DNA from 2 places in the Aurantivibrio infirmus genome. Region 1 is predicted to be linked to the other one. Evidence: predicted binding sites of a transcription regulator. Region 1 holds the regulator's gene; the other holds the start of a gene.
The links. Region 1 encodes LexA, which represses DNA repair genes until DNA is damaged. Its sites were predicted from a motif close to ACTGTNTNTANANACAGT; they were not measured.

Region 1 (12,567 bases):
GTGGATCAGGTGGTTTCTTTTCTAAAAACATTACGAAGTATTGGCTAGTTCGGTTCAGGCTACATTTTTATTGCGCTGACGACGCCATTGATACTCCTTTCGACCCTCGCATATACTCATTAAAGAAGTGGTCGAAATCTAATCAGATTTGCAGGAACTCGATTTTCTAGCTAAGACTGTTAGCAGTGCATTGGAATCATAGCTGCTGAGAAATTGTCATTGTTTATTAAAGCACCGAGTTTTGTCGCTTATAAATCAACCAGTTAGAAAATAATTTTGTCTCTCGCTCGGCAGCTATGAAATTCTCGCAAAGCACTGTAAAAGCTGGCTTTGCGACATTTATTTGGCAAGGTGAAAAGTAAAAATTGAGGTGGGTGGTAACGCAAATTCACTTGACCGAAAATATTTCAGCCTATATATATGCGCCCCAACGCAATAAATGTGTCGCTTTGGCATCTGGAGATTTCGGTAGGAAATCGGAGCAGGCTAGACAGAATTTGGTGAGAATTAAAGAAAATTTGCATTAGTCGGGAATGAAATCGGCACTCATGAGTCACCAAGATGACTCTTAACAGCATTATTTGCTGGCAATTATTTATAAAATTTAGAAGGGCAAAATGGGAAGATCGTTAGTCATTGTAGAATCCCCTGCGAAAGCGAAGACAATTAATCGCTACTTAGGAAAGGATTTTATCGTTAAGTCTAGTATCGGACATATTCGTGATTTGCCAACCAGTGGCGGCGCAAAAAAACCAGTTGATGCTAAAGAGAGAGCAAAGCAAGCGGCAATTACGAGAAAAATGACGCCGGCGAAAAAAGCTGCGCATAAATTAAAAAAGTCCAAGCAACAACTTATAAATCGCATGGGGATTAACCCCGATAAGCGTTGGGAAGCACATTACGAAATTCTTCCTGGAAAAGAAAAAGTTGTAAAAGAATTAAAAGACCTCGCTGAAAAAGCCGATTTTATTTATCTGGCAACGGATTTGGACAGAGAGGGAGAAGCCATAGCCTGGCATTTGCGCGAAGCCATTGGTGGCAATGAAGATAGATACCGACGCGTTGTTTTTAATGAAATTACCAAGTCCGCAATTCAAGAGGCGTTTGAAAGCCCCGGCCCTTTAGATCAGCATCGTGTTGACGCTCAGCAAGCGCGACGTTTTTTGGATCGCGTTGTCGGCTATATGGTTTCGCCTTTGTTGTGGGAGAAAGTCGCTAGAGGATTATCAGCTGGACGGGTGCAATCGGTTGCGGTGCGTTTGGTCGTTGAACGAGAGCAAGAAATTCGTGCCTTTATTCCAGAAGAATACTGGGACGTGTTCGCAGACCTAAAAGAAAGTAAAGGATCTAAAGACGATAAGATTCGTTTTGAAGTTAAAAAGTTTCAAGGCAAAGCATTTAAACCTGTCAGCGAGAAAGAAGCATCTGTTGCGGTTAAAACCTTAGAAAAAGCTGACTATGTTGTTGCGACTCGCGAAGACAAACCAACCCAATCGAAGCCTACTGCTCCTTATATAACATCGACTTTACAACAAGCGGCGAGTACTCGCCTTGGTTTTGGTGTTAAAAAGACAATGGTGCTCGCACAACGTTTGTACGAAGCGGGGCATATCACTTACATGCGTACTGACTCAACAAACTTGAGTAAAGATGCAGTCGCTAGTTGTCGTGATTTTATTTTGGAGCAATATGGCAAAAAATATTTGCCAGAAACGCCAAATGGTTACAGCAGTAAAGAAGGTGCGCAAGAAGCTCATGAGGCGATTCGTCCTTCGAATGTTACTGTTTCACCTACCTCTTTGGCGGGTGTCGAGCGAGACGCAGAACGGTTATATGCCCTGATTTGGCAACAATTCGTCGCCTGTCAAATGACGCCTGCGCAATTTACCAGCACGTCCGTGACAGTCAAAGCCGATGACTATGAATTGCGTACTCGTGGTCGAGTGATTCGTTTTGACGGCCATTTGCGCGTGATGCCAACGATCTCCAAAAAAGATGAAGACGTTGTATTGCCGGATATAAAAATTGGCGACAAATTAAATTTAATTAAACTAGATCCGCTACAGCATTTCACCAAACCAACGGCTCGGTATACGGAAGCCAGTTTAGTCAAAGAGTTAGAAAAACGCGGCATCGGTCGCCCGTCGACCTACGCAGCAATCATTTCAACGATTCAAGATCGTGGTTATGTTCACGTCGAAAATCGACGGTTTTACGCAGAAAAAATGGGCGATATTGTTACCGAAAGGCTAGTCGAAAGCTTCCAAGATTTAATGGACTACAGCTTTACTGCGAAAATGGAAGAGTCTCTCGATAAAGTTGCAGAGGGAAGTAAAGAGTGGCGAGATTTGCTCGACGAATTCTATAAAGATTTTACTGATAAGCTCGCAAAAGCCCAAGATACAGAAAAGGGTATGCGTCGTAATGAGCCAACTGAAACCGATATTGCCTGCGTAACCTGTGGTCGTAATATGCAGATTCGTACTGGAAGCACTGGGGTTTTCCTTGGCTGTTCGGGTTACAACTTGCCGCCAAAAGAACGCTGCAAGAGTACGATGAATTTGGTGTCAGGAGATGAAGCGGTTAATGTCGATGAAGATGAAGAAGCTGAATCGAAACAATTAATAAACCGACGTCGTTGTAAGAAATGCAATACGGCGATGGATAGTTACCTATTAGATGAAAAACGTAAGCTGCATATCTGTGGAAATAATCCAGATTGCAGTGGTTATGAAGTTGAAGCCGGAGTTTTCAAACTAAAAGGTTATGAAGGCCCGATTATCGAGTGCGATAAATGTGGCAAAGAGATGCAGCTCAAAACCGGAAGGTTTGGTAAGTATTTCGGTTGTACCGGTGAGGAATGCAAAAATACGCGGAAATTGTTACGTAACGGCGAAGCGGCTCCACCGAAAATGGATCCGGTACCAATGCCTGAATTAGCCTGCCTAAAAGTAGAAGACACTTATATTTTAAGAGATGGTGCGTCGGGATTGTTTTTAGCGGCAAGCCAGTTTCCTAAAAACCGGGAAACTCGAGCGCCCTTAGTTGATGAAATATTGCCTCACAAGGAAGAAATAGACCCCAAGTATTCGTTTTTGTTTTCCGCGCCTACTGAAGATCCTGATGGGAATAAAGCAGTAATCCGCTTTAGTCGCAAGACGAAAGAGCAGTACGTACAAACGGAAATAGACGGCAAGGCGACTGGGTGGAAAGCTTTTTATGAGGGCGGTAAGTGGGTGGCTTCTGCTGGCGCAACCACTAAGAAAAAAACCACTGCTAAGAAAAAATCGCCTGCTAAAGCAAAGAAATCAACGGCGAAAAAAACCACCGCTAAAAAGAAAAAATCTAGTTAATCTCAACAGGTGGTCTTTCGGCCACCTAGTTCCTGCTCCAAGTAAATCAAATAAAAACCTTCGAGGTTGTTATGCCATTAACAAATTCTTTGATTGTGAATCAAAAGTTGGTTTTTGCACGTATCGAAATCGCCGCAGCGCGTAAGGTGGATGCTGCCGGTAAATTGGATGAGGCGGGTTCGTCGCAAGATAACCCTATCGAAAACAAATTGCATCAACATGCGCACTTGGATAGCGCTATATATCAACTGGCCAGTGCATTTGAATATTTTTTATTGGAGCAGAGTGAGGAATCCCCAGAGGTCGATAGAGAATTTTTGAAGCGTGGTCTGCTTAAGGCCTCTCCTTGGTTGATAGATTTATTGGCGGCGAGAACAAACCCAGAATTTGTCGCATTGCAATTCGCTTCCGAAAACCCGGTGATCCAAGATGAAAGCTCATCCCATAATTTGATTGCTTCGGTCACTCTAGCGAATGAATGTGAAGCAGAAGCGAAGAAAAACCCAATAGACTTGTTAGCTGATTGGAGTCAACAATTGCAAGCAATTGTCGATCAATATCGAGCTTCTCTTTTTGAAGAGTAAAGCTCAGATGAAAATGTGCTGAGAACTTTTACCCGCTAACGACCTCTAAGCTTCAATGTAATTACAGTTCTTGGTTACGTTAAATTTTTCCCCTACTTAATGTCCCGGTCAAAATATAACAGGTTGATGAATGAAAACAGATTTAAATTTTTTTGGTTGCTTTATATTGCTTGGATGTTTAGCCCTTACCGCAAATATCGCAAACTCTCAAGAGCTTAAAGAACCGAAGGTAACCTTTAACTCTGTGCAGGTGACGGGACTGCAATACCCGTGGCTTGATCTGAAAGTTGGATTTAAGGTATCGAACCTGAACGAATTTGATGTAACGGTGAATTCCGTCGATTACGAAATATTTATTCAAAATCAATCGGTGTTGGTTGATAGCCTAAAAGCAAAAGTCGACTTCAAAGCTGGAAAAATAACCGGAGTTCGATTTCCAGTTAAGCTGGACATTAACAAAATATTGCCGGTATTCCCTTCTTTGTTGTCAGCGCGACAGGTTCCTTACCGTATTCAGGGTTTGGTAACTGTCGATAATTTTTTTATCCCCCTACCTTTTGAGTATTCAGATTTTATAAGCTTGCAAGGCTTGTAAAAAAGGCTGGAGTTGTTAATGAGTAAACTTAAATTCAAGCAGTGGCTGTTTCTAAGCGTGTTAATTTTGTTTTTGGTTTTCATTTTTCAAAATTTAATCTCTGTTCGAGTGGTGTTTTATTTCTGGACAATAGCGATACCAAAAGCGGTTCTAATTAGCGTAACTTTTTTGTTGGGGGTGTTATTTGGGCGGTATTCCTCATTGCGAAAACTATTGCCGTAATTGTTGAATTATAATTACTTGCTCCGGTGGAGGTATTTTCAAATAATGTTAGAATGCGGAAAACCGGCTAGGGTTGGAAGCGACGCTTAGGTTTTTTTGGCTAAGAATTATTTGTAGTGTTTTGGTATTAAGTTCATAGAAAACAATAAGTTAATCGGTGGCGCTATAGTTCAGCTTGAGGAGTTTCATTCGACGTGTTGTATGAAATATTAGAACTGGAAAACGGAGATGTGGTCTTGCAGCGTGAAGGCGATGCTGAGGGTGAACCACTGGTCGTTATGCGTTTCTCCAATGAACTGATGCGCTATTTTAAAGACGCAAAAATAGATATTGCAAAAATAATGATAGAGGCAGGTCTGGAACATGTCGCGAAGCTAGCGGATGAGCATAGTGAAAAGCTGGGGCTGTCTAGAAGTACATCAGAGTCTGTCAGTGTTGAAAGGCTGGACGAGGAGTATGATTCAGAAAGCCATGTTTCAAGCGATAGTGACTCAGATGCTTCCGAATCAGATTCTTCTGATTCAGGTAATCCAAAAGAAAAAAACCACCTTGTGCATTGATTGAAGCAACAATCTTATTTTCTTCACTGAACCCCATTCATTATTCCGAAAACACAAACAAGTTTGCCTGCTTCAAACCTGATAAGGTTTTTGCGTTGTTAGTAATACGCCATGGCATGAACCGAGAGCGGCAGCATTTTGAAGTTGCTGGCTTTCTTCAGTTGAAACACTATCCAAGAGAGATAGAACACACTGACTATTTCCCGCAGCTAAAGCCTCCCAAGTAACCCAAAGTATGTCGCTGGCATTTGCCACTCGAATAACTCGAAATCTTCGCGTGTTAATACCCAGTTCTTCACATTCCTTCTTTGAAATGTTTTTCGTACTGATACAAGTAATCCATCGAGTATCAGCTTGCATGCTTTTGTTAGAAAGAAAAGGGGCAATAAAATAGTGAGGCTTAGCACTCTGGTGTAGGGCAGTGATTTCTGTGATTCCAATAGGTTCTTGCTTGAAATCCAGCTTGTCTGTTTGTTTGGCAGTTTGCTTTGTAAAAAATGAACCGGGGGAAGGTTTTAAAAAAGATTGCTCAAAAAAATCCGCTTCGTGTTTAAGGTAAGCATCAATGTCGAAATTGCGCTCGGGATAATTAAGATTCAAGCCAGAGTTTAGTTCAGGTGTTGATGCTTGCGATATAAGATTGATCATACAAAATGCTCAAAGGGTTTCAGCATGGGATGCTAACTTTAATCTCTACTTGCTAAAGTCTAGTTTTATGTTGTATTTCTTCGAATAAAATAACGGGAGATTCCTGTGGTAGTTGAGGAGAAGTCAACGGCCATTGTTTTGAGTGTCAGTGGTTGACCACAGAAATCTCCGGTTATTTCATTCGATGAGTCATTCGACTCAAAAGAGTTCTTGTTTTAATCGCCTCGGCGTATGACGCCGACACTTAAACCTTCAATAGAAAAGTCATCATCCTTTAAGTTGACTTCTATGATTTCAAAATCCGGGTTTTCTGGAACTAGTTCTATCTGCTGTTTGTTGCGTTCTCGGCGAAAACGTTTAACTGTCACTTCTTCGCCGATACGGGCCACAACGATTTGACCGTTTCGCGCTTGGTCAGTTTTGTGTACTGCTAATAAATCTCCATCTAAAATTCCCGCGTCTTGCATGCTATATCCTTTTACCTTGAGCAGGTAGTCAGCACGGGGTGAGAAAAACGCAGGGGATATATCACAGTAATCTTCGATATTTTCTTCCGCTAGGATTGGGTTGCCTGCTGCAACTCGACCTACTAAGGGAATTCCAGTTTGCTCTTCTGGTAAACGAATTCCTCGAGAAGCACCGGGAACCATCTCGATGGCGCCTTTACGAGCAAGTGCTCTCAGATGCTCTTCAGCCGCATTGGCCGAGCGAAAGCCGAGTTCCTCAGCGATTTCCGCACGCGTGGGTGGATAGCCTCGGTCTTCGATGTAATCACGAATGAGACTTAAAACTTCTTGTTGCCGTTCAGTCAATTTGATCATGTGGCCAGCCCCTGAGCAGGTTAATGCGTATCGATAAGTAAGCAACAAGCCTTGGCTGATAAATGTGTTATTTGCTTGGCCTTTTGATTGTCCATTAGCCGCGCCAAATGCTTGTCTGTTGAAATATACAGTAGCTGGCATTATATCCAGTAAAAATTATATCGCAACTACTTTCCGATATTGCGAGCACGGAATTGTCTTCGCTGTTCGTGGTTATATTTTGTTCGGTTTTTTGCGGGTGGCTTAAAGCTCATAAGCGTTAAGAGTGCAGTCTTTAGTCAACGGCTTACGCTAGTCACTTATCCATATCGGCTAGTGCTTTGGTGCAGTCTCTTAGTAATTGGAATCTGGATCTGGCAAGATCGCCAAGGTTTTTGATAAGGTGTGCGACATCCGGCTGATGTTGCTGTAAATTTCCTATCTTGGTTTTTTTCTAGTGAGTTGTCCGGCACTGTATTGATGTCGATAGCGATAAGGTAAGAATATTTGTGAGTAAGCCAATTCCCACGTCCAGCGCGCTCGGCCCCATTATGTTAGATATCGACGGTTTATCTATCAGTAGCGAAGATCTAGAAATTATTCGGAACCCTTTGGTGGGAGGGCTGATTTTTTTTAGTCGTAACTACACGTCTCGAAATCAATTTTCAGACTTGGTTGAATCAATTCGAGAAGTCCGACCTGATTTACTCTTGGCAGTGGATCAGGAGGGTGGCAGGGTACAGCGCTTTAAAAACGAATTTGCGGCATTGCCGCCAATGCAATCGTTTTTGCAGTTTTTCAAGCAAGAGCCTGAGCAATGCCTAAAGCAAGTTCGAGATGTAGGTTGGCTGATGGCATCAGAGGTTTTGTCGACGGGTGTTGATATTAGTTTTGCGCCGGTTCTAGATGTTGATTGTGACTATTGCTCTGTTATCGCTGATCGATCTTTTTCTTCACAAGCGGAAGAAGTGATAATCCTCGCGGAAGCGTTTATTGATGGCATGCATGAAGCCGGAATGGCGACGACTGGTAAGCATTTTCCGGGGCACGGTAGTGTCGTTGGCGATAGTCATCTTGAGCTGCCCGTGGATGAGCGAAGTCTAGTCGAAATCAATGCGCGAGATATGAAACCGTTTAGATCTCTATCTGCAAAGCTCGATGCCGTAATGCCAGCCCATATTATCTTTCCAAAAGTTGATTCGTCGCCAGTTGGTTTTTCTTCTCATTGGCTGCAAGATATTTTGCGTCGGGATTTGAGTTTCAATGGTGTTATTTTTTCTGATGACTTGAGCATGGAAGGGGCGGCATTTGCAGGAAGTTTTTCCCAGCGAGCGGAATGCGCGATGCGTGCTGGTTGCGATATGGTTTTGGTTTGCAATAATCGTGCGGCAGCACTGGAGGTGTTAACTGCTTTCGAGAATGCAAAGGTTCAAGGCTCAGATAAGTTAAATAATATGCGAAAAAGAAAACATGTTGATCTAGCCTATCTGCGACAAAGCGCGCGTTGGAAAAATACAGTTAACTATATAGAAAATAAATAGCAAGAAGGTTTTTAAAAATGAAGCAGATTCAAGAATGGTTAACGATGCTCGTAGGCGATGGCAGGCTGTGGATAATTTCAGTTTTTGTAATCGTGACGATCACCTTAATCGTGGCGTTTTTCTTCCGCTTAGTGCTTAAAAAAGTTCAAGCGAAAGCGAGTCTGACGAAAACTGTTTGGGATGATGCCTTAATAAGCGCACTACTGCGGCCAACGACCTGGATGATTTGGTTGTTTGGCGTGTGCTATGCCGCTGATGTGGCGAACACCAACCTTGATGAAGATCTTTCCCAGTTTATCGTTAATTTTAAAATCCTGGGTATTAATGTGCTCGTTACTTGGTTTTTGGTGCTTTTTATAAAGCGATCAGAGGACAACCTTGTTGATCCGGAGTTCACAAAAAACAAGCCTATGGATGTGACGACGGTAACCGCGATTGGAAAATTGTTGAGAATTTCGGTGATTATTACCGCTGTATTGGTAGCCTTGCAGGCGTTTGGTTATAGCGTGTCCGGCGTTTTGGCTCTCGGAGGAATTGGCGGTATAGCGGTCAGTTTGGCTGCCAAGGATTTGTTGGCAAATTTATTTGGCGGATTGATGTTGTTTTTAGATCGACAATTTGCAGTCGGTGATTGGGTTCGTTCACCGGACCAAAATATTGAAGGCACGGTTGAAGATATTGGTTGGCGTTTAACGCGAATTAGGACCTTTGATAAGCGGCCACTTTATGTCCCGAATTCAACCTTTACAACGATATCTGTAGAGAACCCGTCGCGAATGGAGAATCGGCGCATCTATGAAACCATTGGTGTTCGCTATGATGATGCTGCGAAACTGCCAGCGATCGTAGAAGAAGTAAAAAAAATGCTCCGCGCTCATCCGGAGTTAGATATGGAACAAACCTTAATTGTTAACTTTAATGCGTTTGCTTCTAGTTCGTTGGATTTCTTTGTTTACACCTTTACTAAAACTACCAACTGGGTTGAGTTTCATGAGATCAAACAAGATGTGTTATTTAAGATTCTCAACATTATCGAATCGCAAGGTGCCGAATGCGCATTTCCGACATCGACGCTTCATGTTCCAGATGGCTTAGCTATTGATGTCGATAAAGCCGACAAATTGTCACCGGAAATAACTGAGTAAGCGAGCGAACAGTGCGACAGCGAAAAACGAATGATGAATTACTTTTAAATAGTCGACTTCTGTTTGATGAGTTAGAGATAGACGCAGCAATTACGAAAATCGCGAAGAAAATTTCTCAGGATTTTTCAAGTGAATTTGGGTTGGATCGGGTAAGTGAATCGAAGCCGGATTCAATTGTCGCGTTGTGTGTGATGAATGGCGCCATCCCTTTTTTTTCGCAGCTCCTATTAAAGTTACCAATAACCCTTGAGATAGATTACATTCATGCTAGCCGGTACAACAACTCTCTATCCGGTAGTCAGGTGCAATGGCTTGCCAGGCCCACACTCAGTCTTGTCGATAAAACAGTAATTATTGTTGATGACATACTTGACGAAGGAATCACTTTAAGAGAAATTGGCAACTATTGTATAGAGGCTGGTGCTCGGGAAGTCAAAACTGCCATATTGCTTGAAAAGCAACACGGCCGTAATCTGACTGGCATAGTGGCGGACTATCTAGGCCTATTAGTTCCCGATGAATATGTATTTGGTTTTGGTATGGATTGTGAGGGGATTGGGAGAAACCTACCAACCATCCACGCTTTAAATAATAATCATGCTGTAAATAGTAAATAGATGCTTTTTAAAATGTGTTCGCAAAACCTGTGTTCGCAAAATCAACAAGGCAGTGAATTTGTGGCAGTGTATTTATTCTAATAAAAATCTGTAACCTGCAACGTGATGAACTCTAATGATGATTAAAAATTTGTTTCGTGATGAATCTGCTCTAACGGGTGAGAATTTAATTGCCCTGGTGGGTGGTTCTGGTTTTGACGAATATCCAGGACTAAACATAACTCGAGTCATTGAAAGTGAGACGCCCTATGGTTTGTCGGCCCCCATTTCCTTTGGCGAGGTTATTAGGACAAAACCCTCAGTTGGTGTTGAGGGAGATGTTAATAGAACCGTTGTCTTTATGCCGAGACATGGCAGTAACCACAGAACTCCGCCACACCTAATTAATTATCGGGCAAACCTGTGGGCATTGAAAAATTGTGGTGTGACAAATGTTATTGCGATGAATGCAGTAGGTGGAATTCATCAAGAGATGGGCCCTGGTAGTCTTGTATTTCCTCATCAAATTATTGATTACACCTATGGTCGAGAACACACGTATTTTACCGGTGGCGAAAGCGGTGTTGAGCATGCTGATTTTACCGAACCATTTACGGAAGACTGGCGGCAAAAACTTATCGCGATTGGACAGCAAACTGGGCTCAAGATAAAAAGCTCTGCCGTTTATGGTTGCACCCAAGGTCCACGCTTAGAAAGCGCTGCGGAAATTAATCGGCTGAAAAATGATGGTTGCGATTTGGTGGGTATGACGGTGATGCCAGAAGCTGCTTTAGCCCGCGAGCTCCATTTAAACTATGCCAGTATTTCGATAGTGGTGAATTGGGCGGCAGGCTTAAGCCCAGAACCTATTACTATTGATGCAATTTATCAGCAGCTAGAGTCTTCTAAGGAGGATGTAATAAAACTTCTTTCTGCAATTTTGCCTTAGTACTCGCATCCCAACATTCCACTGATGTTCATCGCGCGCCTAAAAAGCATGAGTGCTTGTCGATTGTGGCATTAAAATCATCTTAAAGCGTTTCAGTTTTCAGAAGATATTGCAAACAGTAAACGACAATCCGATAATGCGCCAATCAGATTACTCTCAAATAAATAACAATAAATGAGGTGGATATGATGGAAGATCGCAATAAAGGTACGGTCAAGTGGTTCAATAAAGATATTGGTTACGGTTTTATTTCTTGCGGAGATATTGCCGATGATATCTTTGTCCATTTTCGAAATATTCGCGGTGAAGGTTTTCGTTCACTCAACGAAGGTCAAGAAGTGGAATTTTCGATTCAGAAGGGTGAAAAAGGGCTAAATGCGGAAGACGTAGTCAGCGCATAAAGAATAGCTTCGAATACTCACAGTTTTGAAAACGCATAGCTTTGAAAATTCACCGTTTTTGAAAATTCAAAGCCTCTAACATTGATCGCGCGCAAAACGTTAATTATAAAAATAGAAGTATTCTGTTTGCGCTAGTTAGCCAATTCTTCAGACGCGTCTGTTACTAATTCTTCGGGTTTTTCGTAAGGCAGAATTTTTACGAGTACACCCAATTGTGGGTTGTCGATGTAGTGCAGTTCTGTACTTCGCATCGCACGGCTTTGTTTTTGGCTCATCAATACAATGTTATTGATAATGTAGTTTTGAGACAGTATGTTTTCAAACTCATTACTTGGCGCGTCGTCCTGAAAGCGATTCCAAAAACCCGTGCCTCGGTCATCAATAAATTGAATATCATTGAGATTAATTTTTTTATTGGGCGCCCGAGGTAATTCCGGCCAAGGTTTTCGTTCTTGCCCAAAGTTAGTTGAAAAATCGGTAAGCCATAGATTAGTTTCGACGTGAAGATAGCGCTCAACACTAAATTTCACACTGCCCTCGAGTTGATAGTGAGAGTCGTATAAGTCCCCCCCTTGAATAATTACTCCTGGTGCTTTATCTCTTGCGACTAAGGCTTGTCGCCAAGCGCCGTGAAATAAAACTCGGTATCGGTTGCTGCGAGATAGTTGGCCTGCGTGAGCTTTTAAGGTGAGTTCTTCGTTTTCTAACAAGACCAAGGTACGCTCGTCTTTTATTTGGTGCTGCTCTATTTCGCTTTCGCTGGTGTTGATTGAAGTGGTTGCTGGTGACGAGTCGTCAAGCGACTCTGTTCCAAATGTAGAGTTGTCAATCATCCCTGCGTTTAAGGCAGCTAACTCTTCTTGATGCCGAAGTTCAAGCGCTTCTGCGTCCAACAATTCTCGCCAATCTTCTGGATATTTTAATTCGATATCATGTCTCCACACCTCTTCGTTGGAGAAGGGGCTACCACCTTGGCTGAATACAATCATTTCAATTTGAAACCATCGTTCCTCTTCTTCTTGAGCATTAGCAACCGTTGAGAAGCCGCTGAACGTGAGAAGCAAATAAAGATAGACTGAAAATTTCGTCATGATATTTCGTAACCTACTATTTTTTAATGGACTATCTTGCCAATGGCTTATATTGCCGGTCTTTTTAGCGCGCTCATTCAAC
Region 2 (12,567 bases), on a different contig from region 1:
CTGGCGAGGAATTTTTGTTGGTACTGGAAGGTAAGATTGATGTCTACACTGAATATTATGAGCCGGTGAGACTGAGCGAGGGCGATAGCATGTATTACGATGCAGCAATGGGCCACTGCTTGGTGTCCGTCAGTCGCAAAGATGCCTTGGTCTTATGGGTGACGGCGCGCTAAGACGAATTTACTGATGATTGATCTTGTGTTGACGGGTATTCCTCAATAGGAATTAAACAAACGAATGAAATTTGCAAGACATGGTGATTAAAAATGGATTATTCCTGGGTGATTTTTGCAGTATTGTCTTTGGTGTTTGCCTACCGTGGTTACAAACAGGGTGTGCTCGTTGCCTTATCGAGAATGGTCGGTTTAGTCGCTGGTTATGTGATGGTGATTTTTTTCGTTCCCGATGTCGCGGATTTTGTCTCTCATAAATTCGCAATCCTTGGCGTCGCTTCATACTTGGTTGCCGGACTCGCGTTATTTTTTGGAACGGGATTGGTGGTAAGTTTTATTTTTTGGCTGTTGAAGAAATTTATTCAAAAAGGTGAAAAACCTTCTACGCTTTCATCAGCTTTTGGCGCGGTAACTGGATTAGGTTTTGGTGTTGCTGTTGGTTTTGTTGCGGTTTTCATGGTCGCTTATTTTAGAGACGTATTGGCGACGAAAAACGATACGGAAATTGCGTTGCAAAAGAAACCTTCATCGATAGAAACGTTATCGCGATCTATTGCGGGGAACGTGGTCGAAGTCGTTTCGAATGCGGCTGACATGGATTTAACAACGAGTAAAATCAGTGCAGCAATTGCGCGAGATCCTGGCAAGGTAATCGCTCAATTACAGGCGATTAGTAAAAGTTCTGAGGTCAAAACCTTATTTCAATCTGAAGCCAATCAAATGGTTTTGAGCCGTAATCATCCCGAGGCAATTGCTCGGCTCCCTGCATTTAAAGAACTCATCGAGAACCCCGATATGCGAGATCTGGTTGAGTCTACCGGAATGATCGATAGCGATGAAGATTACGAGTTGGTAATGGCCGGGCAGATAGGGACTTTATGGAATAGAGTTCAAGCGGTTCAAACCAACCCCGAAGCGCAAAGAATATTACAAGATCCAGAGTTCCAATTACTATTGCAATCGAAAAATCCGACGACCTTACTCAGTAACGATAAATTTATCGCCTTAGCCAAAATAATTTTGACAGCAGAAAATCAACAGGTAGAAATGCAGTCAGTTAACTCTATTGATCTTGATCCTGGAAGTTCAGAATCGCTATTAGATCGACTGCGGAACCGCACCAAGAAACCAGAGAAGGCGCCACCTAAGGTGTATTCCTGGACCGATGCGGAAGGTAATACACACTATAGCGATAAGCCACAGGATCAGCAGAAGAATACGATTAGGTAGTGCGGAGTTTGATGATTGTAATCATGTGGTTTGATAGGAACGATAAAATTTAATCTCGAAAAAAATAATTTATTCGAAATATTAAAAAAGGCCACATCTCTCGATGTGGCCTTTTTACTTCTTACTAAATTGGTCGTTAATCCTTTGTCCTTGACCTTACTACTCCTGGTGTCGCTCCATCGAATTTGAGTGAGGCAGTCATATCAAAACCAATTGCCGTCTAATTACCAAGAAGTGTAGCAGCGATTTTTCGGCATAGTAGTCGCTAAGATGCACTGATTGCCAAAACAGGATAAAAACGAATAATCAGTGTATGAACGGTACAGGGCAAGTTGGTTAGTAAGGAATACTGCGGCAGGACGGTGGTTTTAGGGCGTTATTACCATCTGAATTTGTTCCAGTTTTCTGGGTTTGCCCAATACTTAGAATTGTTCCAGCTGCGTTTATGATTGTAAGAAGCGAGGTCAAAACCAAAGTAAGAATACGCTTCGTCCAAAACGTCGTCTTCATTATTTATAGTTAAGCGTTTAAATCCTAAGCCAATAAAATCATTGAATGACAACGCACTACTCTTGTTTATTTGAACCCATATTTTCGAGCCGTGGATATTGCGAAACTGAGCTAAATGCTGCATCGCTACTTTTTTGTCTAGCGTTTCTAAATAATCGGCAACCATTATTAAATCGAATCGCCCGAGATTCTCTAAAGTAGCAGAAGCGCCAATTAATTCGAGTTTGCAAAAGTTCTTCGTCGCCCAATTTCTGACCGTTGTTGGTAATGTGTTGCAAGCGGCGAGTAAATTTTTCGCCTGACAAGCTTCGAGCTGGTAGAGGAGGTGAGTAAGGGCTGCTTGGTTCAATTTGTTTTGAGAGACTGCCGTGATTTAGCTAGAAAGAGTGAAGCAAAAAAGCTGTAGAAGCTTTATTGTTCGCTGATGTAAGTAAGAATTGCTTGGCAAAATCGATAACTGTCCCATTCATCAAATAGCTCATGGTTTGGGAATAGGGGCTTTTCACCGTCAACTTGAAGGAAGTTGCTAGGATTTTTAAAGCTGTCCTGACAGGATTTTTTGATTCTTTGTAAAACTTCAACCACCTGTTTATGCCAATCATCATCACTTGCATCGCATTCATCTATAACGTTATACAACAATGCGTGAATCATCCACCGCGTCGGCACCGCGATCTTGGGGTTTTCACGGTGCATTTCGTCACGTAAATGACAGATTATACTGGCCAATTGTTTTAAACGAGCGGGCATATTTGCCGAGCTAGGCAAATTTACGTCGTTGGCCGCGCTCAAGGCTTCGGTTTCTTGAGGTCTGAGTTTTCTAAATGTAATTGGCGTAATCGGAGACATGTTTTAATCCGAATCAGCGTTTTCAGAGGTCTATATTAGCTGAGAAATTAAGTTAGCTGCGAAATTAGTGTAAAACTATCGCAGAGTCATTTTTCGCGGTTAGTAATGTTCCATTGAGAATCGCAGTTTCTTTCGGTAGTTGAACTTCATTCTGTTGCGCTTGAATTGTTAGCGCGGCGTTGGAGCGCTCGGCGCAGTGGCGTAGCCGCGCAATCGCTTGGCGCATCTCCACCATAGTCTGATCTAATTGTTTGATGAGTGTCTCAGGGTTTGAGTTATTTTTCTTATCGTTCATATTATTTTCCTGATAGTCGTACCTTGGGATATTTGATTAGAACCTCAAGGTTAATTATTAAGGGGGCTTTTACCTTCGGTTGAACGAGATAAAAGTCCCCAATTTTTCTTCTCTGCTATAGATGTCGCCTGTATCCGTAAAGTTAAAAACGAGTTTATTCCCAGCTTAACGCACCGCCAGTTTGGTATTCGATAACGCGAGTTTCGAAAAAGTTTTTCTCTTTACGTAAATCCATGATTTCGCTCATCCAAGGGAATGGGTTTTGAGTTCCAGCATATTGCTCAGGTAAACCCAATTGTGCGAGGCGTCGGTTAGCGATGAAGTGTAAGTATTCTTCCATCATCGCGGCGTTCATTCCTAACACACCACGTGGCATTGAATCGCGAGCGAATTGCACTTCTAACTCGGTTCCCTCAAGGATCATTTGAATGACTTCTTGTTTGAAGTCTTCAGTCCAAAGATGAGGGTTTTCCAATTTGATTTGGTTGATAACGTCGATACCAAAATTCAAATGCATAGACTCATCGCGCAAAATATATTGGAATTGCTCGGCAACGCCGGTCATCTTGTTACGACGTCCCATTGAAAGAATTTGTGTGAACCCGCAATAAAAGAAAATACCTTCAGTCACAACATAAAAAGCAACAAGATTGCGTAAGAGTTCTTGATCAGTTTCAGGAGTGCCAGTAGTGAAGGTGGGATCGCCCAGTGTTTGCGTGTGCTTCAAACTCCAACTGGCTTTGTTGGCGACAGATGGAAGCTCGCGATACATGTTAAAGACTTCACCTTCGTCAATACCTAGCGATTCAATACAATACTGATAAGCATGAGTATGAATAGCTTCTTCGAAGGCTTGCCGCAAAATGTATTGGCGGCATTCAGGGTTTGTAATTAAACGGTAGATTGCTAGTACAAGATTGTTGGCGACCAATGAATCTGCTGTAGAAAAATAACCTAGGCTGCGCAGTACAATACGGCGTTCGTCATCAGTAAGAATGTCTGAATTTTTCCAAACAGAGATGTCTGCCGTCATGTTCACTTCTTGCGGCATCCAGTGGTTCGCACAACCGTCTAAATATTTTTGCCAGGCCCAGTCATATTTAAAAGGAACGAGTTGGTTCAAGTCAGCGCGACAGTTAATCATCGCTTTATCGTCGACTTCTACTCGCGCGGCGCCCATTTCTAATTCAGCCAATCCGGGTGCCGGATCTAAATTCTCCAAAGATGCACGGGCCGCTTCGATGGCACTAGTGTTCTCTACAATGAGAGTGTCTTCTTTCGCTGCGGGCTCTTCAGCTGCTGTGCTAACAGCTGGTTTTTTTGTGGCGATGGGTTCGGCGCTGCTCGTTTCAGCCGCTGGTGCAGGGGATGCTGCTTGCTGCGGTGCCGGTGCTTTCGGCTCGGGAAAGTTTTCGTCAACTTGTGGCTTTGCTTTGGCCTGGGAAAGTACAGGGTCTTCGTGGTAATCGTCCCAATTCAACATGGTGATAAATTCCTATTGCTTGTTTCACGTTATTCGCGCTGGCTTATAACGTGAGAAAATTATTTAAATGGTTTTCGTTTCTTTTATCTCTTTCGTATTTTCCATTTTTATCGCTTTTGCCTTTGTTCTTTGCGGCGAGCAACTTCATGTTTGAACTTTGCTCGCCGACTTTGTATATCAGAACTATTGGCAAGCTTCGCAATCTGGATCATCCAGTGAGCAAGCTTGAGGGACTTCCGCTGGACCCGCAGGGCCAGATGAAACCGCATTCAAGGTGCCAGTGTCGACCGTTGATTTTTCTGTGGTTGTTGCAGCTAAAGCACGTAAATAATACGTTGTCTTTAATCCGCGGAACCAAGCCATGCGATAAGTAATGTCTAGTTTTTTGCCGTTGGCGCCAGCGATATAAAGATTGAGGCTTTGTGCTTGGTCAATCCATTTTTGGCGGCGACTAGCGGCATCCACAATCCAGCGTGGTTCAACTTCAAAGGCAGTTGCATACAAAGCTTTTAAATCTGCTGGGATGCGATCGATTTTTTGCGCTGAACCTTCGTAATATTTCAAATCGTTGACCATTACGTTATCCCATAAGCCTCGTTCCTTAAGATCGTGAACTAAATAAGGATTAACGACGGTAAATTCTCCTGACAGATTCGATTTAACGTACAAGTTTTGGTACGTCGGTTCGATCGATTGTGAAACGCCGGCTATATTTGCGATCGTCGCGGTTGGAGCAATTGCCATAACATTAGAATTTCGCATGCCTTGCGCTTTAACTTTGTTACGCAAGCTTGCCCAATCTAAGGTTTGGCCGCGATCGACTTCGATATACTTTTCGCCTCGAGCTTGAACGAGAAGCTCTAATGAATCGATAGGTAGGATACCCTTGCTCCAAAGTGATCCTTCGAAAGTTGAATAACTGCCGCGCTCATTCGCCAAATTGCTGGAAGAGTCGATAGCGTAGTAGCTAATCGCTTCCATCGATTCATCCGCAAATTTCACTGCTTCGTCTGAGCCGTAAGCGATTCGTTTTTTATACAAAGCATCTTGGAAGCCCATCAACCCTAAACCGATTGGGCGATGTCGAAGGTTAGAAGTACGTGCTGCTGGAACAGAGTAGTAATTAATGTCGATAACATTGTCTAACATGCGGATTGCAGTTTTGACTGTCGACTGTAATTTCTTAAGGTTTAATTCGCCGTCCTCAATATGTTGAGCCAAATTCACAGAACCTAAATTACACACTGCAATTTCTTCATTAGCTTTTGTGTTTAAAGTGATTTCAGTGCACAGGTTTGAAGAGTGAATCACGCCAACATGTTGTTGTGGGCTTCTTAAATTACAGCTGTCTTTAAATGTTACCCAGGGGTGCCCAGTTTCAAACAACATGCCGAGCATTTTTCGCCACAAGTCTAAAGCTTTAACTTTTTTGTAGGGTTTAATTTTGCCCGCTGCTGCATCGCGCTCGTATTCTTCGTAGCGTTGTTCAAACGCCGTACCATAAAGATCGTGCAAGTCTGGTGTGTCGTTCGGTGAGAACAGGGTCCATTCTTGATCTTCAAATACACGTTTCATAAACAAATCGGGAACCCAATTTGCGGTATTCATATCGTGAGTACGACGACGATCATCGCCGGTGTTTTTGCGCAACTCTAAAAATTCTTCAATATCGATGTGCCATGTTTCTAAGTAAGCACAAACCGCACCTTTGCGTTTTCCACCTTGGTTAACCGCAACGGCAGTATCGTTTGCAACTTTTAAGAAAGGAACCACACCTTGAGATTTACCGTTAGTGCCTTTGATATAAGCGCCAAGACCTCGAACTGGTGTCCAGTCGTTCCCAAGGCCGCCAGCCCATTTCGATAACATCGCGTTATCTTGAATCGCGCCATAAATACCGTGGAGATCATCGGGAACAGTCGTTAAATAACACGAAGATAATTGTGGGCGTAAAGTACCGGCGTTAAATAATGTCGGTGTTGAGCTGATGTAGTCGAAAGAAGACAATAATTTATAAAATTCTATTGCTCGCGCTTCTTTATCTTGTTCTTCTGCAGCTAAGCCCATCGCCACGCGCATAAAAAATACTTGTGGCAATTCAATGCGAACGTTATTGCTATGAATAAAATAACGGTCGTAAAGTGTTTGTAAGCCTAGGTAGGCAAATTGTAAGTCGCGGCTAGCATCTAAAGCTCTACCTAACTTATCTAAATCATAATTCAATAATTCTGGAGACAATAATTCTAGTTGAACGCCTTTGCGAATGTAGGAGGGCAGCGCTTTCGCGTACAAGGTTTCCATTTCAGTTTGTGTTGCTGATTCGGCAATTTCTAAAAAGCTAAGTGCTTCGGCACGTAACTTGTCAAGCAAGAGGCGAGCAGTTGCGTAAGAATAGTTGGGTTCTTTTTCAACGAGAGTCCGCGCGGTAATGACTAAGGAGGTGTTGACATCAGTAATTGAAACGCCGTCATACAAATTGCGCATGGCTTCGTCGAGAATGGCCTGAGGCTCTACATCTGTTAAGCCGGCACAAGCCTCATTCACAATGATTTGAATACGATTCATGTCTAATGGCGCAATTGAACCGTCAGCCAATGTGACATTTATCGAAGGTATTCCCGCTGTATCAACGCCCTGTTGTTGATTTTTTTCTGCACGAAGTTGCGCGTGCTTCTCTCTATAAAGAACGTAGTCTCGGGCCACCTTGTGTTCACCCGATCGCATCAATGCCAGTTCGACTTGATCTTGTACTTCCTCAATATGAATCGTGCCACCGGAAGGCATACGACGCTTAAAAATAGCCGTAATTTGATCCGTGATGGATTCTACCAATTCATGTATGCGACCAGATGCTGCAGCGGTACCACCTTCTACTGCCAAAAAAGCTTTAGTGACGGCGACGGCAATCTTACTGTGATCATAGGGGACCACTGTGCTATTGCGTTTTATCACGCGAATTTGGCCAGGTGCTGTTGCAGAAATGGTTGAACTTTGAGTAGCTTTTTGAGGGGCAGATTGGGTACGTGTTTCAGCGAGTTGCTCAGTTTGCGAATGCTCTGTATGCATTTATGTCAGGTCTCCGGTGGTAAGTGCGGTGGCTATATTTTTGGTTTTTAGTTTTTAGTTTTTTACGAGTTTCTATATTTAGTCAAACTAGGTGTTGGTCAAAGTGCGTCATTGGTCAAAATACATGGTTGTTACTTATTCGGTGTTTACCCTGCTTTCTCTATCCTTGCGAGCTTTCAGAACCTGAGCTGATATAGGCGGGTTAGCCCGATATGATCTCAATGTCTAGAACACTTACTGCTTAGAAAATAAGGTTTACATTAAGTTTTCGGTTAAAAGAGTACCGACAGAAAAATTTACAGCGAAATTATTATTTTTATGTGTAGTGATTCTTATACCTCTTCCAGAGGGCCCTTGGCTTAGTGTCCATTTGTTTAAATAGCGATTCTCTGGGTTTACCTATTTTGAGTCAGTTCATTCATCAAATTGAAACATTCGTCTTCTATTTTTGATGCCAAGCTCGTATTTTCGACTTTCAAAACTACTGAATAAGGCTCATTCCCCCGAAAACCTGGAGATGCCTATACGGCTATGAGCTGATGCGTAAATTTGCGGTAAAAGAGCCGCTCCCTAAATTGAAGCTAATTTAGGGAAAAACGCTATATATAGGGGTTTTGAAAAAGTGTGGTACAAGATAATGCGGTTTTGGGAGGAATGCAAGACTAAAAATGACTGAGTTACTTGTGGATAAAATGTGGGTAAAGTCCGTTGTCAGTAGCCGCTAATCCTATGCTTACCGCAATTAAAAGCCCAGTTCGGCATGTGGTTAAAACTTATACTTTAGATTGTTTTTACATATTGTGGATAGTTGATATGACTTAGCCTCTTTAGATGAGTTTTCTCTCGATTTATCCACATCGAATTCTTCCAAAGTCCTTTCAGCTTCTCCTTAATTTTCTTCTAGCTCGACTTTCTTGATAGTCGTTTTGGTTTCTGTAGCGCGGGGCTTAGTTGTCGGTTCAGGAACGGCATTTTTTTGCTGATTGCGGAGAAGAACTTCTTCGCGATGCACAGGGGTGGAACGAGGCGCGTCGATGCCAATTCGTACCTGATTACTGCGTTGGGACAAAATGGTTATTTTTACATCATCACCGATAAAAAAAGATTCGCCATTTCGACGACTGAGAATTAACACGACTGTCTCTCCGTATACTAACGCCGTCAAAATATTGGTGCTGTGAATCAATATTTATTGAGCCGATTCAAAAAAAGAACCGCCGAGTATACGTTAAGCTTTGAGAATCGATAGTCAGGGAGGGAGTGTTTCGGCTGTAATTGCGAACGAGTTTGCGTTTTTATTGTGAGCTGGCGGCAGAACAAATGAATAACTGAAATAAAAAAATCAATTGATATTATTTCGCAGTGAAAAATTTGAAAACGACATTCCATCAATTGTTAACGAAGAAGCATTAGGCGAAAAATTGATGGCACTAAAGGATCGATTTATTAAAAATTCTTTCTTATTTTGTCGCCAGCATCATCTTTAAGTTAAGAAATATTTTGCGAGTTTAGGATAATAAAAGTTCAAGCAAGGCTTTCTGTGCATGCAATCGATTCTCCGCTTCATCCCAAACAACGGATTTGTTCTCGTCATCCATTAACTCCGCAGAAACTTCCTCGCCGCGATGCGCAGGCAAGCAGTGCATAAAAATAGCGTCGCTATTCGCCACCGCCATGAGATCATGATTCACTTGATATTTTGCAAACTTCGCTAAACGAATTTTTTGTTCTTCTTCTTGGCCCATTGAGGCCCAAACATCAGTTGCAATCCAGTCGGAATCTTTTGCGGCTTGTTTAGGGTCAGTCATCACAGACACGCGATTAGCGTTTGCTTTTACTAGTTTTTCATTAGGTTCATAACCTTCGGGGCAAGCGATGCGTAGTTCGAAATCTAACAATCGCGCGGCGTTGATAAAAGAGTGGCACATATTATTGCCATCGCCTATCCAGGTAACCACTTTTCCTTGCGGGTTACCTCGATGCTCGGTGTAAGTTTGTAAATCTGCTAGTAATTGGCAGGGGTGATAATCATCTGTGAGTCCGTTGATAACGGGCACACGGGAGTATTTCGCAAAGGTTTCAACAACGTCATGTCCAAAGGTTCTTATCATAATGACGTCGACCATGCGGGAAAGGACGCGAGCTGAATCTTCAACGGGTTCGCCCCGACCAAGTTGCGTGTCTCGTGGAGACAAAAATATTGATTGGCCACCTAGTTGCGCCATGCCCGCTTCAAAAGAAACCCGTGTTCGCGTTGAAGATTTCTCAAACACCATGCCAAGCACTTTATTTTGCATTGGTTTAGGTTCGTTGCCCTGTTTCCGTAAGGCTTTTAACTCGATGGCTCGTTTGATTAACGTTTTTAATTCGTCGGCGCTCAAGTCTAATAAAGTCAAAAAGTGTCGGGGTGTCATAGCTATCACCAATTATAAATAAATTGCATTCGGTCATTTGAATGGACCGAGTAAACAAAAAAGTGTGTTGATTGTGTATTAAATCAGTTGTAAAAATCCGGTGATTTCGACAACTGATTTTTTAGGTTATTGAAAATCGTCAATTAATGAAGAGACTTTTTCAACAATGATGTCGGCTTGTTCGTCAGAAATTATTAACGGCGGCAGTAAACGCACCACTTTTCCTGCGGTAATATTGATAACAATGCCTTGCGTCAAACCTCGTTGTGCTAGCTCAGCGCAGTTTTTTGATAATTCGATACCTACTAATAAACCATGTCCGCGGATGTCGGCGACTATGGTGTTGTTGGCAAGGCGTTTTCTAAATCCCTTAATTAATTTATCGCCAAGCACAGTGGCTCGTTCCATCAGGTTTTCGTTAGCGATAATATCGAGAACCGTTTCGGCAGTGTGACAAGCTAAAGGATTGCCGCCAAAAGTGGTGCCGTGATTTCCCGGTTCGATAACGCGAGATGCTTTTCCTTTTGCTAAGCAAGCGCCAATTGGGAATCCATTACCCAGACCTTTGGCTACAGTGACCACGTCTGGGAAAAAATCACTGTGCTGGTAGGCGAAAAACTTTCCCGTACGCCCCATGCCACTTTGAATTTCGTCTAGCATCAAGAGCCAATCGTTGCTATCGCAGAGTTTGCGTAATTCAGAAAGATAGTTCTCTGCGGGAATATTGATACCCCCTTCACCTTGGATGGGTTCAACAAAAACCGCAACGACATTGGGATTGTTTTTTCCTGCGTCAATCACTGCTTGCAAGTCATTAAAGGGCACATGAATAAAACCTTCGACCCACGGCTGAAACCATTCGCGCACTTTTGCGTTACCGGTGGCAGAAAGTGTTGCCATGGTTCGGCCATGAAAGCTGTTGTCCATGACGATAACGGTAGGCACATCGATGTTTTTTTGATGCCCATACTTGCGTGCAATTTTCAAAGCTGCTTCATTCGCTTCGGCACCAGAATTGCTAAAAAACACGTTATCCATCCCAGATAGATCGCAAAGTTTTTTCGCCAAACTTTGCTGCGGCTCGTTATAAAACAAATTAGAGCAATGCGTTAACGTATGCGCTTGATCGCAAATCGCTTGAGTGATGCCAGGGTGCGCATGACCTAAGCCACATACCGCAATTCCGGCCAGTGCGTCTAAGTATTCATTGCCTTCTTTGTCCCACAGCCGAGCGCCTTCACCCTTTACAAAAACGGTGTCTCCTCTTGCAAAGGCGTTCATTAGCTCTGGTACGTTCATCATAGGCTCCAAAAGAAAACAGGCAGCGTTTGCTGCCTGTGAAAAAATCAAATTTGTCCAAATATTTGGACATTAATAGTATAAGTAAATTATTGTGTTGGCAATTCCTTAGGGAACCCGCAAAGATTTCCCATATTCCGAGTTTCTTTAGATTGAAAAGAGAAAGGTCATTGTGAATCCAATTCAGCTCAGTTTATTTGCCAATCGTATCGAAGCTATTTGTGACGAGATGGGGGCGTTGCTGAGACGTACGGCGTTTTCGCCCAACATTAAAGATCGCTTAGATTTTTCCTGTGCGGTTTTTGACTCTGCCGGAGAGTTGAGCGCGCAAGCTGCACATATTCCTGTACATCTCGGCAGTATGGCCTATGCAATGGCCGATATCGTTAATCAGTGTGAATGGCGACCTGGCGATATGCTGGTCGTAAATGATCCTTTTCTTGGTGGTACACATTTGCCAGATGTAACGGTTGTTGCGCCAATATACGTCGATGAAATATTGATGGGCTTTGTTGCGAACCGTGCTCATCACGCCAATATCGGATCTGATACTCCGGGATCAATGCCTATTTCGAGTCGACTAGATGAAGAGGGCGTAATTATTCCTCCTACCCATATTTTAAAATGTGGCAAATTAGACTTAGCTGTATTTGAACAGCTTTGCGGTGGAGCTGAACAAAATTCTCAATCAGCAGGAGATTTTAAGGCGCAAATTAGCGCCAATGCTTTGGGAGTAGAGCGACTAAAAAAACTGATTAAAGAATTGGGCACTGGGGTTTTTGATAATTCGGTGAAAGCGCTAAACGATTACGCTGAACGCTTAGCGGTTCAGGCGCTTAAGAAAATCCCAAATGGTCAATACAGTTTCGAAGACTTCATGGATGATGATGGGCTTGGCACTCACAACATATCGATAAAAGTGCAGCTCAACATTAACAACGGCTGCGTGACAGCGGACTTTAGCGGCACCCACGATCAGGTAAAGGGGAATATCAATTGCCCTTTACCCGTAACCGCTGCGGCAGTGTTTTATGTGATTCGTTGTTTATTGCCCGCACAAGCGCCAGGTTGTGCAGGGATATTTCGCCCAATCAAAATTATTGCTGAGCCGGGGAGTTTGTTGAATGCGTTAAGACCGGCAGCCGTGGCTGCAGGCAATGTCGAAACGTCTACACGTATAACTGATGTCGTTTTGGGAGCCTTGAGCCAAGCAATCCCACTTCAGATCCCTGCCGCGAGTCATGGCTC

Region 2: argF (ornithine carbamoyltransferase) is a predicted target of LexA. The motif match lies at 10,091-10,108, and genes of this name have one in related genera.

Annotation. Positions count from the first base shown of each region.
Region 1 is NZ_BAAFSK010000003.1:272,387-284,953, reverse strand. Features, by position in the region: gene ACYUCY_RS08050 (hypothetical protein) at 1-48, shown strand, start outside; gene topA (type I DNA topoisomerase) at 618-3,353, shown strand; gene ACYUCY_RS08040 (hypothetical protein) at 3,425-3,937, shown strand; gene ACYUCY_RS08035 (LEA/WHy family protein) at 4,068-4,532, shown strand; gene ACYUCY_RS08030 (hypothetical protein) at 4,949-5,314, shown strand; gene ACYUCY_RS08025 (hypothetical protein) at 5,387-5,962, opposite strand; gene lexA (transcriptional repressor LexA) at 6,178-6,783, opposite strand; gene nagZ (beta-N-acetylhexosaminidase) at 7,272-8,303, shown strand; gene ACYUCY_RS08010 (mechanosensitive ion channel family protein) at 8,321-9,448, shown strand; gene ACYUCY_RS08005 (hypoxanthine-guanine phosphoribosyltransferase) at 9,460-10,065, shown strand; gene ACYUCY_RS08000 (S-methyl-5'-thioinosine phosphorylase) at 10,181-10,993, shown strand; gene ACYUCY_RS07995 (cold-shock protein) at 11,182-11,394, shown strand; gene ACYUCY_RS07990 (CsiV family protein) at 11,526-12,485, opposite strand.
Region 2 is NZ_BAAFSK010000001.1:666,913-679,479, forward strand. Features, by position in the region: gene ACYUCY_RS03170 (helix-turn-helix domain-containing protein) at 1-173, shown strand, start outside; gene ACYUCY_RS03175 (CvpA family protein) at 267-1,403, shown strand; gene ACYUCY_RS03180 (DUF6231 family protein) at 1,783-2,262, opposite strand; gene ACYUCY_RS03185 (hypothetical protein) at 2,325-2,762, opposite strand; gene ACYUCY_RS03190 (hypothetical protein) at 2,827-3,057, opposite strand; gene ACYUCY_RS03195 (ribonucleotide-diphosphate reductase subunit beta) at 3,212-4,540, opposite strand; gene ACYUCY_RS03200 (ribonucleoside-diphosphate reductase subunit alpha) at 4,724-7,606, opposite strand; gene csrA (carbon storage regulator CsrA) at 8,496-8,741, opposite strand; gene argF (ornithine carbamoyltransferase) at 9,115-10,020, opposite strand; gene ACYUCY_RS03215 (acetylornithine/succinylornithine family transaminase) at 10,147-11,319, opposite strand; gene ACYUCY_RS03220 (hydantoinase B/oxoprolinase family protein) at 11,492-12,567, shown strand, end outside.